One region of the Microbacterium sp. KRD172 genome, then DNA from elsewhere that is predicted to be linked to it. Evidence: predicted binding sites of a transcription regulator. Region 1 holds the regulator's gene; the other holds the start of a gene.
The links. The regulator LexA, encoded in region 1, represses DNA repair genes until DNA is damaged. The targets are predictions, from matches to a motif close to TCGAACANNTGTTCGA.
Positions count from the first base shown of each region.

Region 2: a site for LexA is predicted at 3,550-3,565, ahead of J1M43_RS00220 (HNH endonuclease signature motif containing protein). Genes of this name have one in related genera too.

Region 1 is NZ_JABFAS010000002.1:1,226,389-1,234,061, reverse strand. Features, by position in the region: gene J1M43_RS06295 (SseB family protein) at 1-487, opposite strand, end outside; gene priA (bifunctional 1-(5-phosphoribosyl)-5-((5-phosphoribosylamino)methylideneamino)imidazole-4-carboxamide isomerase/phosphoribosylanthranilate isomerase PriA) at 471-1,217, opposite strand; gene hisH (imidazole glycerol phosphate synthase subunit HisH) at 1,329-1,964, opposite strand; gene hisB (imidazoleglycerol-phosphate dehydratase HisB) at 1,961-2,566, opposite strand; gene J1M43_RS06275 (histidinol-phosphate transaminase) at 2,575-3,657, opposite strand; gene J1M43_RS06270 (LysM peptidoglycan-binding domain-containing protein) at 3,671-4,045, opposite strand; gene lexA (transcriptional repressor LexA) at 4,356-5,042, shown strand; gene J1M43_RS06260 (prolyl oligopeptidase family serine peptidase) at 5,106-6,965, shown strand; gene smpB (SsrA-binding protein SmpB) at 6,968-7,444, opposite strand; gene ftsX (permease-like cell division protein FtsX) at 7,554-7,673, opposite strand, start outside.
Region 2 is NZ_JABFAS010000002.1:24,006-31,678, reverse strand. Features, by position in the region: gene J1M43_RS00240 (MFS transporter) at 1-182, opposite strand, end outside; gene J1M43_RS00235 (helix-turn-helix transcriptional regulator) at 306-611, shown strand; gene J1M43_RS00230 (MFS transporter) at 642-1,847, shown strand; gene J1M43_RS00225 (hypothetical protein) at 1,904-3,367, opposite strand; gene J1M43_RS00220 (HNH endonuclease signature motif containing protein) at 3,597-4,940, shown strand; gene J1M43_RS00215 (DapH/DapD/GlmU-related protein) at 5,129-5,314, shown strand; gene J1M43_RS00210 (TetR/AcrR family transcriptional regulator) at 5,422-5,988, shown strand; gene J1M43_RS00205 (DHA2 family efflux MFS transporter permease subunit) at 6,076-7,518, shown strand; partial or broken gene J1M43_RS00200 (DUF503 domain-containing protein) at 7,669-7,673, opposite strand, start outside.

The DNA of each region.
Region 1 (7,673 bases):
CGAACTCGGTGTCGGACGTCGGATCCAGCACGATCAGGTCGGTCTGCTCGGACGATGCGGCCAGCGCGGCGCGCACTGCTTCCACCGGGATCGGTCGAGCGGTGCCGTCCCACTTCTGCATCGCGGTGACCGAGGAGAACACCGGCTGCACGGTGCGGCCATCGGGAGCCGCGACCGTCACGATCGAAAGCTCCTGCGTCTTGTCGACGGCGAGGCCGCTGGGCGCCACGCCCTCCTCGCCCTTCTCGGCGACGAGGGGAATCAGAACGCGCGCGGAGCGGAACGCGTCCACGACCTCGGCCTGACTGCCCTCCCCCGCGCGGAAGCGCAGCAGAGCGGCGAGCAGCGCAGGATCGGCAGCACCGTCATCGCCCGCATGCGGGTTCGACTCGAAGCTGCGGCCCTCCCATGGGACGCCGGCCGAGTCACCTCCTGCAGAGGCTGGACCAGCCCCGTGTTCGCAGGCGTCGTCAGTCCCCTGCGACATCCAGGGCCTCTGCCAGCGTGAATGCACCGGCGTAGAGCGCCTTGCCGACGATCGCGCCCTCGACACCGAGGTGCACGAGATCGCGCAGTGCGGCGATGTCGTCCAGGCTCGAGATGCCGCCGGACGCGACGACCGGCTTCGGCGTGCGCGCGGTGACTTCACACAGCAGGTCGAGGTTCGGGCCGCGCAGCGTGCCGTCCTTCGTGACGTCGGTCACGACGTAACGACTGCATCCGGCGTCCTCAAGGCGTTCGAGGACCTCCCAGAGATCGCCGCCCTCCTTCGTCCAGCCGCGGGCGGCCAGGGTCGTTCCTCGCACGTCGAGTCCGACGGCCACGGCCTCGCCGTAGCGACCGATCACGTTAGCGGCCCACTCGGGGTTCTCGAGTGCGGCGGTACCGAGGTTGAGTCGGGACGCGCCGGTCTCGAGCGCGGCTTCGAGGCTCGCGTCGTCACGGATGCCGCCGGAGAGTTCCACGTTCACGCCACGGAACTGCTTGATGACCTTGCGGAGGATGGCAGCGTTGGATCCGCGTCCGAAGGCGGCATCGAGGTCGACGAGGTGAATCCACTCGGCACCCTGGTCGACCCATTCCGCTGCGGCATCCAGCGGGTCGCCGTAGTTCGTCTCACTGCCCGCCTCGCCCTGTGTCAGTCGGACCGCCTTGCCCCCGGCGACGTCGACAGCCGGGAGAAGGGTGAGCTTGGGCGTTGACGCGAAGTCGTTCATGTCATCCTCGGGTGGAGATCGATGGGCCGTGAGCGGCACGACAACCGAGAGTAGCCCGGGTCGGCGCAGGGTTCAAAACGATGTCGTTGCTTTGCGCGGCGGCACCGCGGATCAGAGGCTCTGCACCCAGTTGCGCAGCAACTGGATACCGGCGTCGCCCGACTTCTCCGGGTGGAACTGCGTCGCAGACAGCGGGCCGTTCTCGACCGCGGCGAGGAACGGCGTGCCGTACGTCGTCCATGTCAGCGCGGGCTGCGGGAACGGTGGGATCACGTCGAGCTCCCAGCTCTGCGCGGCATAGGAGTGCACGAAGTAGAACCGCTCGTCCTCGATGCCGCGGAACAGCACGCTGCCCTCATCGGGCGTGACGGTGTTCCAGCCCATGTGCGGCAGCACCGGTGCCTCGAGTTGCGTCACGGTTCCCGGCCATTCGCCGAGTCCCTCGACGTCGCGTCCGCGCTCGACACCGTGCGAGAACAGCACCTGCATGCCGACGCACACTCCGAGCACCGGCCGACCACCGGCGAGACGCCGTTCGATGATCTCATCGCCGCCCTTGGCGTGCAGCGCCTCGCGCACCGCCGCGAACGCACCCACGCCGGGCACGAACAGGCCGTCGGCCTCCAGCGCCGCGGTGCGGTCGCCGGTGAGGGTCGCATCCGCGCCCGCCGCGATCAACGCCTTGACCGCGGAGTGGACGTTACCTGATCCGTAGTCGTAGACCGCGACGGTGGGCCTGCGCGTCACAGTGCTCCCTTGGTGGACGGGATGCCGACCACGTCGGGGTCGAGCGCCTTGGCCTGACGGAAGGCACGCGCGAACGCCTTGAACTCGGCTTCTGCGATGTGGTGCGGGTCTCGGCCGCCCAGCACCCGCATGTGCACGGTCAGCCCCGCACCGAACGTGATCGCCTCGAAGACGTGCCGCACGAGTGAGCCGGTGAAGTGGCCGCCGATGAGGTGGTGTTCGAATCCGGCCGGCTCGCCCGAGTGCACGAGGTACGGTCGGCCGCTGATGTCGACGACCGCCTGCGCGAGCGCCTCATCGAGCGGGACGAGCGCGTCGCCGTAGCGGGAGATGCCGGACTTGTCACCCAGGGCTTCACGGATCGCCTGTCCGAGCACGATCGAGATGTCTTCCACGGTGTGGTGCGCGTCGATGTTCGTGTCGCCGGAGGCACGCACGGTCAGATCGGTGAGCGAGTGCTTCGCGAACGCCGTGAGCATGTGGTCGAAGAACGGAACCGAAGTGTCGATGTGGCTCTCGCCCGTGCCGTCGAGGTTCAGCTCGAGCTCGACCGTCGACTCGGACGTGCTGCGGGTTCGGGTCGCGGTGCGGGAAACGCTCATGACGCCGATCATATCGAGGCCAGCGCGTCCAGGAACGCCGTGGTCTCGGCCTCGGTGCCGGCGGTGACCCGCAGGTGGTTCGCGATGCCCACGTCGCGCACCAGCACGCCGCGCTCGTACAGCGCCTGGAACGTCGCCTGCGGATCTGCCACTCCCCCGAACAGCACGAAGTTCGACCACGATTCGTGCGGCTCGTAGCCGAGCGCCTCCAGGGTCGCGGTGATCCGGTCGCGCTGCTCGACGATCTCGTCGACCATGCCGAGCATCGCCGGCGCATTGCGCAGCGCAGCCACGGCCGCCGCCTGGGTGAGGGCGCTGAGGTGGTACGGAAGCCTGACGAGTCGAAGAGCGTCGATGAACGCCGGGTCGGCGGCGAGATACCCGACCCGTGCGCCGGCGAACGCGAACGCCTTGCTCATCGTGCGCGAGACGGCAAGACGGGGGCGACCTTCGAGAAGCGTGAGAGCGGATGCCGCGTCACGAGGCGCGAACTCCTGATAGGCCTCATCGACGACCACGACACCACGTGCCGCGTCGTAGACGGCCTCGATCACGTCGAGGCCGAGCGGCGTTCCGGTGGGGTTGTTCGGCGTGCACAGCATGATCACGTCGGGATCGGACGCAATGACCTGAGCCACCGCGTCCTCGGCGGTGAGCGTGTAGTCGGGCTGACGTTCGCCGGCCACCCAGCGCGCACCGGTGCCCTGCGACAGCAGCGGGTACATCGAGTAGGTGGGCGCGAACCCGAAGACCGTGCGACCCGGCCCTGCGAAGGCCTGCAGGATGTGCTGCAGCACCTCGTTCGATCCGTTGCCTGCCCAGATCTGCGAGGCGTCGAGGCCATGGCCGAGGTAGTCGGCGAACCCTTCCCGCAACGTCGTGAACTCGCGATCGGGGTAGCGGTTCACGTCGCGCAGCGCGACGGCGATGTCGTCGAGGATGTCGCTCGCGACTTCATCCGGCACGGGATGGGTGTTCTCGTTCACGTTCAGCGCCACGGCCAGCGGGGCCTGCGGTGCGCCGTAAGGGGTGAGACCGCGAAGATCGTCGCGGAGGGGTAAGTCGCTGAGTGAAGCAGTCACCCTCCCCATGTTAACGGTGAGATCAGTCGGCGTACTCCGCGGGGATCGCGAGCTGCTGCCCGGCCTGCAGGGAGCCACCGTTCAGAGCATTGAGCTTCTGGATCTCACTGATGACCGTGCGAGGGTCTTCGGCGGGGGCGACATCTTCGGCGATCGCCCAGAGCGTGTCGCCGGGCATGACCGTCACGGTGTCGAAGCTGACCGGGGTGGACGAGTCACCCGATGCAAGTGCCGAGCCACCGCTGATGGCTGCGAAGCCGATGCCGACCGCGAGTGGGAGCGCCGCGAGAGCGACCAGCAGTCGACGCCCGCGCGTCGTCAGTCGCAGCCGCGTCGCGGCGCCGGTCGCGGTGCGCACGGGAACGACTGCGGGTGCGGTGATGCTGATGGTGCTCATGTGATCTCTCCTCTGCCTCTGGTTGCCTCTGGGCTTTGAGCCGTTTGGCGTAGCGTTCGCATTCGCCGCTCGGCCGGGAGCGGGGAATGCGAAGCTACGTACCGAATGTATATTCGAATTCGAACATCTGTCAAGACTTATTCGAAACCCGTCCTTCGAATCACCCGACACGCTCGAACAGATCTTCCGTTTCGAGGCGTTTCTCGGATACGGTTTCGATATCCACACCACATCACGGACCACAGACATTCGAAGACGAGGGTCCGTGCAGGCGAACATCGGCACCGTGAACGCGCACGAAGGAGCACCCATGAGCGACATCTCCGCACCCGGCCCTGAGGTTCCGCGCACCCGTCGGCGCAAGAACCTCAGCCCCAAGCAGCTGGCGATCCTCGAGGTCATCCAGACTTCGATCGCCAGGCACGGCTATCCGCCGAGCATGCGCGAGATCGGCGACGCCGTCGGGCTCAAGTCGCTCTCGAGCGTCACTCACCAGCTCGGTCAGCTCGAGCTGAGCGGCTACCTGCGCCGCGATCCGGGCAAGACGCGCGCGATGGAGGTGCTCATCGACCTGCCAGGCACGAGTAGTGAGAACCCGGCGGACTCCAGCACTCCCGTCGGCGACGCGGCGATGGTGCCGCTCGTCGGTCAGATCGCCGCCGGCGTGCCGATCACTGCCGAGCAGCAGGTCGAGGAGATCTTCCCGCTTCCCCGCCAGCTCGTGGGCAAGGGCGACCTGTTCATGCTCAAGGTGTCAGGCGAGTCCATGATCGACGCCGCCATCTGCGACGGCGACTGGGTCGTCGTGCGCACGCAGAACACCGCGGAGAACGGCGAGATCGTCGCGGCCATGCTCGACGGCGAGGCGACGGTGAAGACGTTCCGCCAGCGCGACGGACACACGTGGCTCCTCCCCCGCAACTCGTCCTTCGAGCCCATCCTCGGTGACGACGCAGTAGTGCTCGGCAAGATCGTCGCGGTGCTCCGCGCGGTCTGACAGACAGCAAGCGCTGCCGGCTCCGAACGACGACGGTCGATCGGAGCCGCATAGGCTCGAAGCATGCAGCCGTACGGAACCTGGACCTCTCCCTTCCACGCCGCCGATATCGCATCATCAGCGCCGCGAATCGATGGCGCCCGCTTCGTGGGCGACGAAATCTGGTGGGGCGAATCGGTGCCGGCCGAGGGCGGCCGTGTCTCGGTGCGCAGCTCGACCGGGAAGGTGGTCCTCCCCGCGCCGTGGAGCGCCCGATCGCGGGTGCACGAGTACGGCGGCGGAGCGTGGACAGCGGACGCAGGCGGCACCCTGTACTTCGTCGATGCCGGCGATCAACGGGTGTATCGGATGCTGCCAGGCGAGGAGCCCGAACCGTTGACGCCCGCCGGACCGAACCACGGCGGGCTCCGCCTACAGGACGGGCGCCTGCTGGCCGTGCGCGAAAATCTCTCGGTGGAGCCGCACCGGCGGGCGATCGTCGAGGTCCCGACCGACGCATCCGCCACCTCGGACGAGGCCGCGATCCGTGTGCATATCCAGGGCAGCGCCTTCTTCGCACACCCCGCGCTCTCCCCCGACGGGACCCGCATCGCGTGGGTCGAGTGGAGCGGTCGACGGATGCCGTGGCAGGAGGCCAGGCTGTGCGTCACGGAGGTCGGCGACGATGTCTTCGCCGACACACCCGCACGCGCGGCGCTGCAGCCGGAGTGGATCAGCGACACAGAACTCGTATACGCGGACGACCCCACCGGGCGCTGGAATCTCTATCGCCGGGAGATGCACGGCCTCGACGCGGGCGCACCGGAGCCGATCGCCCCGGCCGACGCCGACACCGGCTACGGACTCTGGGTGCTCGGAAACCGCTGGTATCAGCCGCTCGCAGACGGCCGTATCGTCATCGTGCGCACGAACGGTGCGGACGAGGTCGCGCTGATCGAACGCGACGGTTCCGAGAGGCGCCTCGATGTTCCCGCCACCGCGCACGTGAGCATCGACGACGTGTCAGGCACTCGCGTGCTGCTCTCCGGCGGCGGGGCACGCGTGAGCGCAGGCCTCTGGTGCGTGGACGTGGATTCCGGCGAGGTCGAACGCGTACGCGGCGGCCTGCCAGTGGACGAGCGCTGGATGCCGCCGGCCACCCGCATCACCCTCGACGGCGCGAACGGCCCGGTGCATGCCTTCGCTTACGCACCGGCGAACCCCGATGCCACGACGCCCGAGGGCGAACTCCCGCCGTACATCGTCTTCGTGCACGGAGGACCGACCGCGCACGTCGCGGGAGCGGCATCCGCAGCCATCGCGTTCTACACGAGCCGCGGCATCGGCGTGCTCGACGTCAACTACGGCGGCTCGACCGGATACGGCCGCGCCTATCGTGAGCGTCTCGACGGCCAGTGGGGCATCGCAGAGGTCGATGATGTGCTCGCCGCGGCGCGCGGACTCGCGGACTCAGGGCGTGCGGACCCGAAGCGCATCGCGATCCGGGGCGGCTCGGCAGGTGGATGGACCGTGCTCGCCGCACTCGTACGCGGCGGCGTGTTCGCCGCAGGCATCAGCCGCTACGGCGTCACCGATCTGCGCGCTCTCGCCCAGGACACGCACGACTTCGAGAAGTACTACCTCGACGGACTCGTCGGCCCGCTGCCCGCGGCCGAGCATATCTACATCGATCGCTCTCCGCTCACGCACGCGGAACAGATCGATGTGCCTGTTCTGCTGCTGCAGGGCGAAGACGACCGTGTCGTGCCGCTGGCGCAGTCGGAGTCGATCCGCGATGCTCTGGCCGCACGCGGCATCCCGCACGAATTCGTCGTGTATCCGGGCGAGGGGCACGGTTTCCGGCGCGCGGAGACGATCATCGACGCGCTCGAGCGCGAACTGCGCTTTCTCGGAGCGGTGTTCGGATTCGCCCCTGAGGTGTAGGGCTACTCCCCCACGCGGTTGCGCATGCGCATGGCGCGCTGCGCCTCGCGGGTGTCCTGGCGTTCGCGCAGCGTCTGACGCTTGTCGAACTCGCGCTTGCCCTTCGCGAGGGCGATCTCGACCTTCGCCCTGCCGTCGGAGAAGTAGAGCTTGAGCGGGATCAGCGTGTAGCCGCCGGCGGACACCGCGTGCTGCAGCTTCTCGATCTCCTCGCGGTGCAGCAGCAGCTTGCGGATGCGCTTGGCCGAGTGGTTCGTCCAGTGCCCCTGCGAGTACTCGGGGATGTGCACCGAGTCGAGGAACACCTCGTTGCCCTTGACGAACGCATACCCGTCGCTGAGGTTCGCGCGGCCCTGCCGCAGTGACTTCACTTCGGTGCCGGTGAGCACCATCCCCGCCTCGTACGACTTCTCGATGGTGTAGTCGTGACGTGCGCGACGATTGGTCGCGACGACCTTCTCCCCGCGTTCCCTGGGCATGATGCTCTCCTGATCCGTGCCGCGCCGAACGCACGACAGCCCATCAGTCTACAACGACGGCTGCGGATGCCGAGACGTCGCGGGCGGATGCTGCCTGCGCATCCGGATGCTACGTGCGCAGCCAGCGACGTATCGCGAAGCCAGCCGAGAGGGCGGCCAAGATCACGCCGATGCCGATGAGCACCGGCACGACGAGCGCAGCATCCTGCATCGTCACCCACGTGGTGAT
Region 2 (7,673 bases), 1.2 Mb from region 1:
GGGGCGAAGCCGATCTGCTCGGCGAGAACCGGGTAGAACGGCGACGGAGCGCTCGCACCGGTCATCATCAGGATCTGCGCCACGACCGCCAGCGCGAACCCGAACCGTGCGCGGGTGGAGCGAGGGATGGGTGCGGCGGTCGGACCGGTCTGCCGGACGGTGATCGGTTCGGTCGTGGTCATGCGTGCTCCTCGAGTTCGAGAATCTTTCGGTTCGAATCTTTCGGTTCGAGTCTTTCGGTTCGAGAATCGTCGAACTATCGGAGCGTACTCGCCCATCGGCAATTGTTCAACTATTATCGAACCATGCCCGGTGATCTGCAGCATCCGGAGCGCTCCGACATCCACCTGACGGACGTGCTCTTCGCCCTCAGTGACCCCGAGCGCCTCGCGATCGCACGCCAGCTCGCGGCCGGCCCGCTCGACATGGCCGCCTGCCACGCCACCGACCCGAACCTGCCGAAGTCGACCAAGTCGCACTTCATGAAGGTGCTGCGCGAGGCGGGCGTCATCCGCAATGAGCCCAACGGGCGCCGACGGATGCTGACGCTACGGCGCGACGACCTCGATGCCCTGTTCCCCGGGCTGTTGGATTCGGTGCTGCAGAGCTGAGGCATCCGCGCCCCACCTAGGCTGGTGCATATGCCTCGCACGACCACCGTCGCCCCGGCCGTGCGGCGCGCACGCGTCGGCGTTGCGATCCTCTTCCTCACCAACGGCGCGCTGTTCGCCAACATCCTGCCGCGCTACCCCGAGATCAAGGTGCAGCTCGGCCTCGACGCCGCCGCCTACGGGCTCGCGATCGCGGCGTTCCCCGCCGGCGCGATGGTCGCAGGGCTCGGAGCCGCCGTGCTCATCCGCCGCTTCGGGTCGGCGAAGGTCGCGGTGGTCGGCACGATCCTCACCAGCCTCGGCATCCTCGCGGCGGGCCTCGCGCCGTCGGTCGTGTTCTTCGCGCTCGGCCTCTTCCTCGGCGGAGCGGCGGATGCGATCACCGATGTCGGCCAGAACGCGCACAGCCTTCGCGTGCAACGCGGCTACGGACGCTCGATCATCAACTCCTTCCACGCGATCTGGTCGATCGGCGCGGTGCTGGGCGGATCGATGTCGGCCGTGGCGATCGCGCTCGCTCTGCCCCTCGGCATCCATCTCGGCATCTCGGCCGTCGTGTTCTGCGTGCTCTCGCTCGTCGCGCTGCGCATGTGCCTGCCGGGGCGCGACGACGTGACGGAGGAGGAGGCGATCGCCGGTGGATCGGAGATCAGCGGTGCGCTGCGTCGCGGCATCTCGGGGAAGACCGTGTTCGTCATCTCCGCGCTCGTGCTGCTCTCGATCGCCGGCGCCATCGTCGAGGATGCCGGAATGTCGTGGGCGACCCTCTACCTGGGCGCGGATCTCGCCGCCCCGGCAGCGATCGCCACCACCGGATATATCGCCCTGGTCGGCGCGCAGTTCATCGGCCGGATGATCGGCGACCGCATGGTCGACCGCTTCGGGCAGCGTGCCGTCGCGCAGGCCGGCGGACTCCTCATCGCCGTCGGAATGGGTCTGGCCCTGGCTTTCCCGACGATTCCAGGCACGATCCTGGGCTTCGCGGTCGCCGGGTTCGGCAGCGCCACGCTCATCCCCGCCGCGATGCAGGCCGCCGACGCGCTGCCGGGACTGCGGCACGGCGCCGGCCTCACGATCGTGTCGTGGCTGCTGCGACTGGGTTTCCTGCTCTCGCCTCCGTTCGTCGGATTCATCGCCGACAATGCGGGGCTGCGCGCGGGGCTGATCGTCGTGCCGATCGCCGGGGTTGTGGCGATCGTGTGCGCCCGGGTGCTGGAGCGGCGACGGACCGCTTGACCGGCTGAGGGGATGCGGCACGTGGTGCGCGGGTCGCGAGCACGAACGCGAGTCGGTCAGAGCAATGCAGCATGGGCGAGCCTCCTCACGGCCGGCGTGAACTCGCTGAACGATTCGGGGCGGCCCGGTAGCTCAAGCCGGTCCAATGTTCTGTCGACGATGGCTGCGATGTTGTTCTCGGAGGACAAGGCGTCATCTCCGGGATACTCATGCCAATAGCGTTCGGCGCCGTAGTCCCCGTAGTCCCCGTAGTTCCCGTAGTTCCCGTAGTTCCCGTAGTTCCCGTAGTTCCCGTAGTTCCCGTAGCCCCCGTACGGGGCCGCATGGCGCTCGAGTACTGCGACGCCGCGCGCGACGACGTCCACCACGTCCGCGCGCGATTGCGCCGAGCCGTCGGCGATCGACAGCAGCGTCAGCGCGATGATCAGCTGTGATTCGTGGCTGTCCTGGGAGTGGAGATAGCCGGATTGACCAGCGCCGCGTGTTGCGTGGTTCGCGAGATGAGGGACGAATCCGGTCGGACGGGCGCGGAGCGCTTTCGCCATGTTCGTGAGGATGATACGTCCCTTGAGACGCCGGAGAAGTCGGAGCTCGCGCGCGGTCGATAGAAGCGAAGCGCCAACGGACTCATCCGATCCGCGCGCGGATGCGAGTCGAACGTGAAGCTCGGACGTCCACCCGAGCGCCTGTTCCACATCGCGAAGAGCATCGTCGGACAACCAGCCGTTCTCCGAGTGCTCCAAGCCATCTGAGCCGATGCGATCGATGAGAGCTCTCAGTCCTGCGGACAACGCGGCGGCGTCGGCCTCGCTGAATACCGGCCGATCCAGCAACCCGGTCTCCCGAAGGTGCGCGCGCAGCGCAAGGCGCCGAACAGGTGGGAGTGCCCGCAGCAGTCCTACCAGCAGGCAGCCGGACGATACGCCATGCCCGAGATCGACGACCAGTGAACGGTCGAAGCGCGGCTGTACGACGCCGTACTGGTCGGCGAGCTCAGTGTTCACTTCGCGAACGCTCAATGAGGCGGTCGATGTCTGCCAGTTCACGTTGACCGGAACTGGGCTCGTGCTCGTGCTCGTGCTCGGACTCGTGCTCGTGCTCGGACTCGTGCGATCGTGCGCAGCGCTCACCGCAGTGGGGTCTGGATCGTCGTGCTCGATGATGGCGACTTTCGGTTCGCCCACGGCGGGAGCTCGCGTGTGAAGACGGTGCACTTCGAGATCATGGGGGACGCCGGGGAGGGTGAAGGAACGTGAGAGATTCGGTTCGTCGTCGAAAGGGGATCTCCCGTACGAGCCCCAGAGCAGCGGTTCGTACGCCTGCGGCAGACGGAAATCCTCGGCATCGTCATCGGTCAGTGAATCTTCGCCGATAGAGAGCAGGAAGGCATTCGCGAGCCATGCATCCGGCGCATCGCCGGGCACTTCGATGATGCGATTCAGCGTCGGTTTGCCCGGTGCGCTGATGAGGACCGTTACTGCAGATGCTGAGGGGTGTACATAGCCGTCGTAGTAGCTCACATGCGATGACGATAAGGGTGGAGTGGATGCTGGGCCCCACCCGGATACAGCAATCGGGGACAGCGTCCGGCCAGATCGTGCTGTGGAGGATGAGTCGGTTACAGATTCGTATATAGATGCGAATACATGGTTGAGCGGTGCGCGTCGGCGAGCGCGCGGATCGAGACGATCTCAACATAAGTTCGAATTAATGTTCGACAAAGACGGAACACTGCGGTATCGTTGAGTTATGTCGAAGCTGACCGGTCTGCACGAGGCGATCTCCCGCCTCGACGAGGTGTGGGCGGATGCTGGCGACTCGAACGATCTTTCGAGAGAACAGCTGATCGCGGTTACGAATGCGATCGGCGTACTGCAGCGTCGGCTGGATGCTGTGCATGTAGGTGTCGCTGCTGGGATCGCGAGTGAGTCCCGCGCGGAGTTGGGTGCGGATTCCTTGGCGAAGCAGCACGGGTTCCGCTCGCCGGCGAAGCTGATCGCCGCGTCCACCGGTGTATCGACCGGCGACGCCATCCGACTGATCAACGTGGGCGAGGCGACGGCGGCGCGCACTGATCTGCTCGGTGCCCGGTTGCCCGCGAAGTATCCGCTGGTGAGCGAGGCTTTGGAAGCAGGAACTCTCAGTGCGCAGGCGGCCGCGTTGATCATCGCGGTCCTGGAGCGGTGTCGCATCGCTGCCGGGCCCGGGCGCACGGCCGAGGGCGAGAAGCTCCTGGTCGACGCTGCTCCCGGTCTCGGGCTCGACGAAGTGCGCCGGCTCGGCGTGCGGATCGAAGCGTGGCTCGACCCTGATGGTGTCGAACCGCGAGAGGACGAGCAGTGCGGCAAGCGTTCGCTGACGTTCTTCGAGCGCGGCGGACGGTTGCATCTCAACGGCAACTTCGACGTCGAGACCGGTGCCCCGATCGTCGCAGCACTTCGCGGATACGTGAGCGCCGCATTCGCAGCCCGTAAGGCCGCACCGGATCCAGATGCTCCGGATGCCGACCGTCGCACGGTGCCCATGTTGCAGGCCGACGCGCTCGCCCTGTTCTGCGCGCACGTGCTCGGCTGCAAGAGCGAGAAGCTTCCCCTCGCGGGAGCCACCGTCGTCGTCCGGATGCACGTCGACGACCTGGATTCCGCCACGGGAACCGCCACGATCGACGGCATCGACCAGCCGATCAGCGCAGCAGCGGCCCGACGGATGGCCGCTGACGGCGGCGTGATCCCGTGCGTTCTCGGCGGCGACAGCGAGATCCTCGACTGGGGTCGGAAGAAGCGCTTCTTCACGAAGGCGCAACGCCTCGCTCTCGCCGAGCGTGACGGCGGATGCGCCATGTGCAACCTCTCGCCCGAAATGGTCAAGGCGCACCACATGCGATGGTGGAAACGTCATCACGGTCGAACCGACCTCTCCAACGGGATACTCCTATGCGATAGCTGCCACCATCGCATCCACGACAACGGATGGGACATCCGCATCGACGGCACAGGTGTGGATGCACGGGTCTGGTTCATCCCACCGGTTCACGTCGATCCCGCTCGCACCCCCAGGCTCGGCGGACGCGCACGCTTCGACATCGCAGCCTGAGCCGTGGACCGGAAGCATCTCGCACGTCGAAGGTCTGATGCCTGAGCGGCTGGCCCCGCTCGCTATCGCAGGCCGGACGATCCAGACTGGTCACGAGAAACGCAACGCAGGAGGCGCACCTTGGACATCGAAGATATTCTGGCCGAGCCACGCTCAATCACGACCTCGCAGCGAGCCGCCGCGCTGACATGCATCCCGCCCCGGTGGCGATCGGACGCAACGTCTGGATCGGTGCCAACGCCACGATCCTCGCGGGCGTCACGATCGGAGACGACGCGGTCGTAGCTGCAGCATCCGTCGTCACCAAAGACGTGCCGGCCCAGGCCATCGTCGTCGGATCGCCGGCTCGCGTCGTGCGCTCCGTCCCCGACTGACCTCAGCGTCGGATACGAAGCCGGCCGCTCGCGCGTCTTGCGGGCGGATGCCGTCGCCCGAGGTTTCCTGCTTGCCCTCCAATCAGAGTGAGTGTACAGTCACTCATATGCCGACGACACGCAGTTCGATCCTCTCGACCGCCGACGCGCGACGGCCCGTCGTCGCCGCCGCGGCGCTGGCGGAGTTCGCGCGCGGGGGCTACTACGCCACGACCGTCGCCGATGTCGCCCGCGAAGCGAAGATCTCCCCCGCGTACGTCTTCAAGCTCTACTCCGGCAAGGAGGCGCTCTTCATCGCCGCACTCGAGGCGTGCTTCGATGCGATCATCGCGGCTCTCGAAGAGGGGGCGGATGCTGCGGGGGAGCAGACGCCCGACGGCATCCTCGACGCGATGGGAGACGCCTACGCGCAGCTGATCAGCGACCGCACGCTGCTGATGCTGCAGGTGCATGCGCAATCCGTCGCCGACATCCCGGTGGTGGGTGAGGCGCTCCGCGCCGGCCTCGCACGCGTGACGAATTTCGCGAAGAGTCGCTCCGGCGGCGCCGATGACGACGTGCAGCGCTTCATCGCCTACGGGCAACTCTGCCATCTGATCGTCACGACGCAGCTCGAGGGGCGCCCGGAGGATTGGGCGAAACTCCTGACCAAGGGGATGAGCCACCCGGCGTGATCGCGCCCGGTGCTGTTCCCGTTCTTCTGTGCCCTAAAGAGTGAGTGATGAATCACTCATGCACCACCGACCGAAAGGAACGACACGATGAACATGCTCTCGACCACCGCTCGACCCGCCGCCGCCGCTCGACCCGCCATCACCGCACCACGCAGTTCACGCCGCTGGTTGGCGCTCAGCATCCTCGCGCTCGCTCAGTTTCTCGTCGTACTCGACGCCTCGATCGTCAACATCGCCCTCCCGGTGCTCGGCCGGCAACTCCGCATGGACACCGCTGCGCTCACATGGGTGATCACCGCGTACGTACTCGCCTTCGGCGGGCTGCTGCTGCTCGGCGGCCGTCTCGCCGACCGATACGGTCACCGCCGCGTCTTCCTGATCGGCACGGCGGGTTTCGTCGCAGCATCCGCCTTCGCCGGCCTCTCGTTCTCGAGCGAGATGCTGCTCGCCGCGCGCGCGGTGCAGGGAGCGTCCGCCGCGCTTCTCGCCCCGGCTGCGCTGGCGCTGCTCACGCACCTCTTCCCTGATGCGAAGGAACGCACCAGGGCTCTCGGCGTCTGGGGTGCGGTCGCAGGTATCGGCTCGGCGGCCGGGGTGCTGCTCGGCGGCATCCTCACCGCGACGCTCGGCTGGCAGGCGGTGTTCTTCGTCAACGTGCCGATCGGCGTCATCGTGCTGGTCGCGATTCCCGTTCTCATCACCCGTGACGGCGCGCGAGCGTCCGGACGTCTGGATGCTGCCGGCGCGATCATCGTGACCGCGGCGCTCGTCGCTCTCGTCGGTGCGCTCAGCGCAGTGGAGCGGCTCGGATTCCTGCACCCGCTGCCTCTGGTGCTCTTCGCGGTCGCCGTCGTGCTGGGGGTGGCGTTCGTGGTGGTCGAGCGTCGCAGCGCCGAACCGCTCGTGCCGCTGGGTGTGTTCCGCAACCGCGATCTCGCGCTCGGCAACATCGTGATGCTGCTGGCCGGTGCGGCGATGGTCGCGCTGTTCTTCGCGCTGTCGGTGTATATGCAGGCCGTGCTCGGCTACGACGCGCTCACCGCGGGCCTGAGCCAGCTGCCGCTCGCAGGTGCGCTCGTGCTCGTCGCGGGTGCGGCGCCTTCCCTGATCGGACGCCTCGGCACCAGGCCGGTGCTCGCCACCGCACTGCTCGTTCTGGCCGGCGGCCTGGTGTGGCTCGCGTTCGCGCCATCGGATGCTGTCTTCCTGACGCAGCTGCTCGGACCGACGCTGCTCATCGGTGTCGGCCTCGGTGGCGGGTTCGTCGCCACGACGCAGCTGGCCGTCGAAGGAGTCGAAGGCGGTGAAGCGGGGCTCGCCGGCGGGCTCATCAACACCAGTCAGCAGATCGGCGGCGCGGTCGGGCTTGCCGTGCTCGGCACGATCGCCGGGCTCAGGACGGCGGCACTCGAAGCCGGCGGCGCGTCGACCGCGGATGCGCTCACCGGTGGATTCTCGTGGCTCTTCCTCGGTGCAGCTGCGCTGTCGATCATCGGGGCCGGAGTCGTGGCGGTCTGGCGGCGGCGCTGAGCCGGGCGGCCCCGTTGAACCGGGCGGCCCCGTTGAACCGGGCGGCGGCGCTGAGCCCGGCGGCAGCGCTGAACCGGGCGGCGGCGCTGAGCCCAGCGGCCCCGGACTGAGGCTCGCGCGTGCTGTCTGGTTCAGGCAGGCGTGCGGGCCTCAGT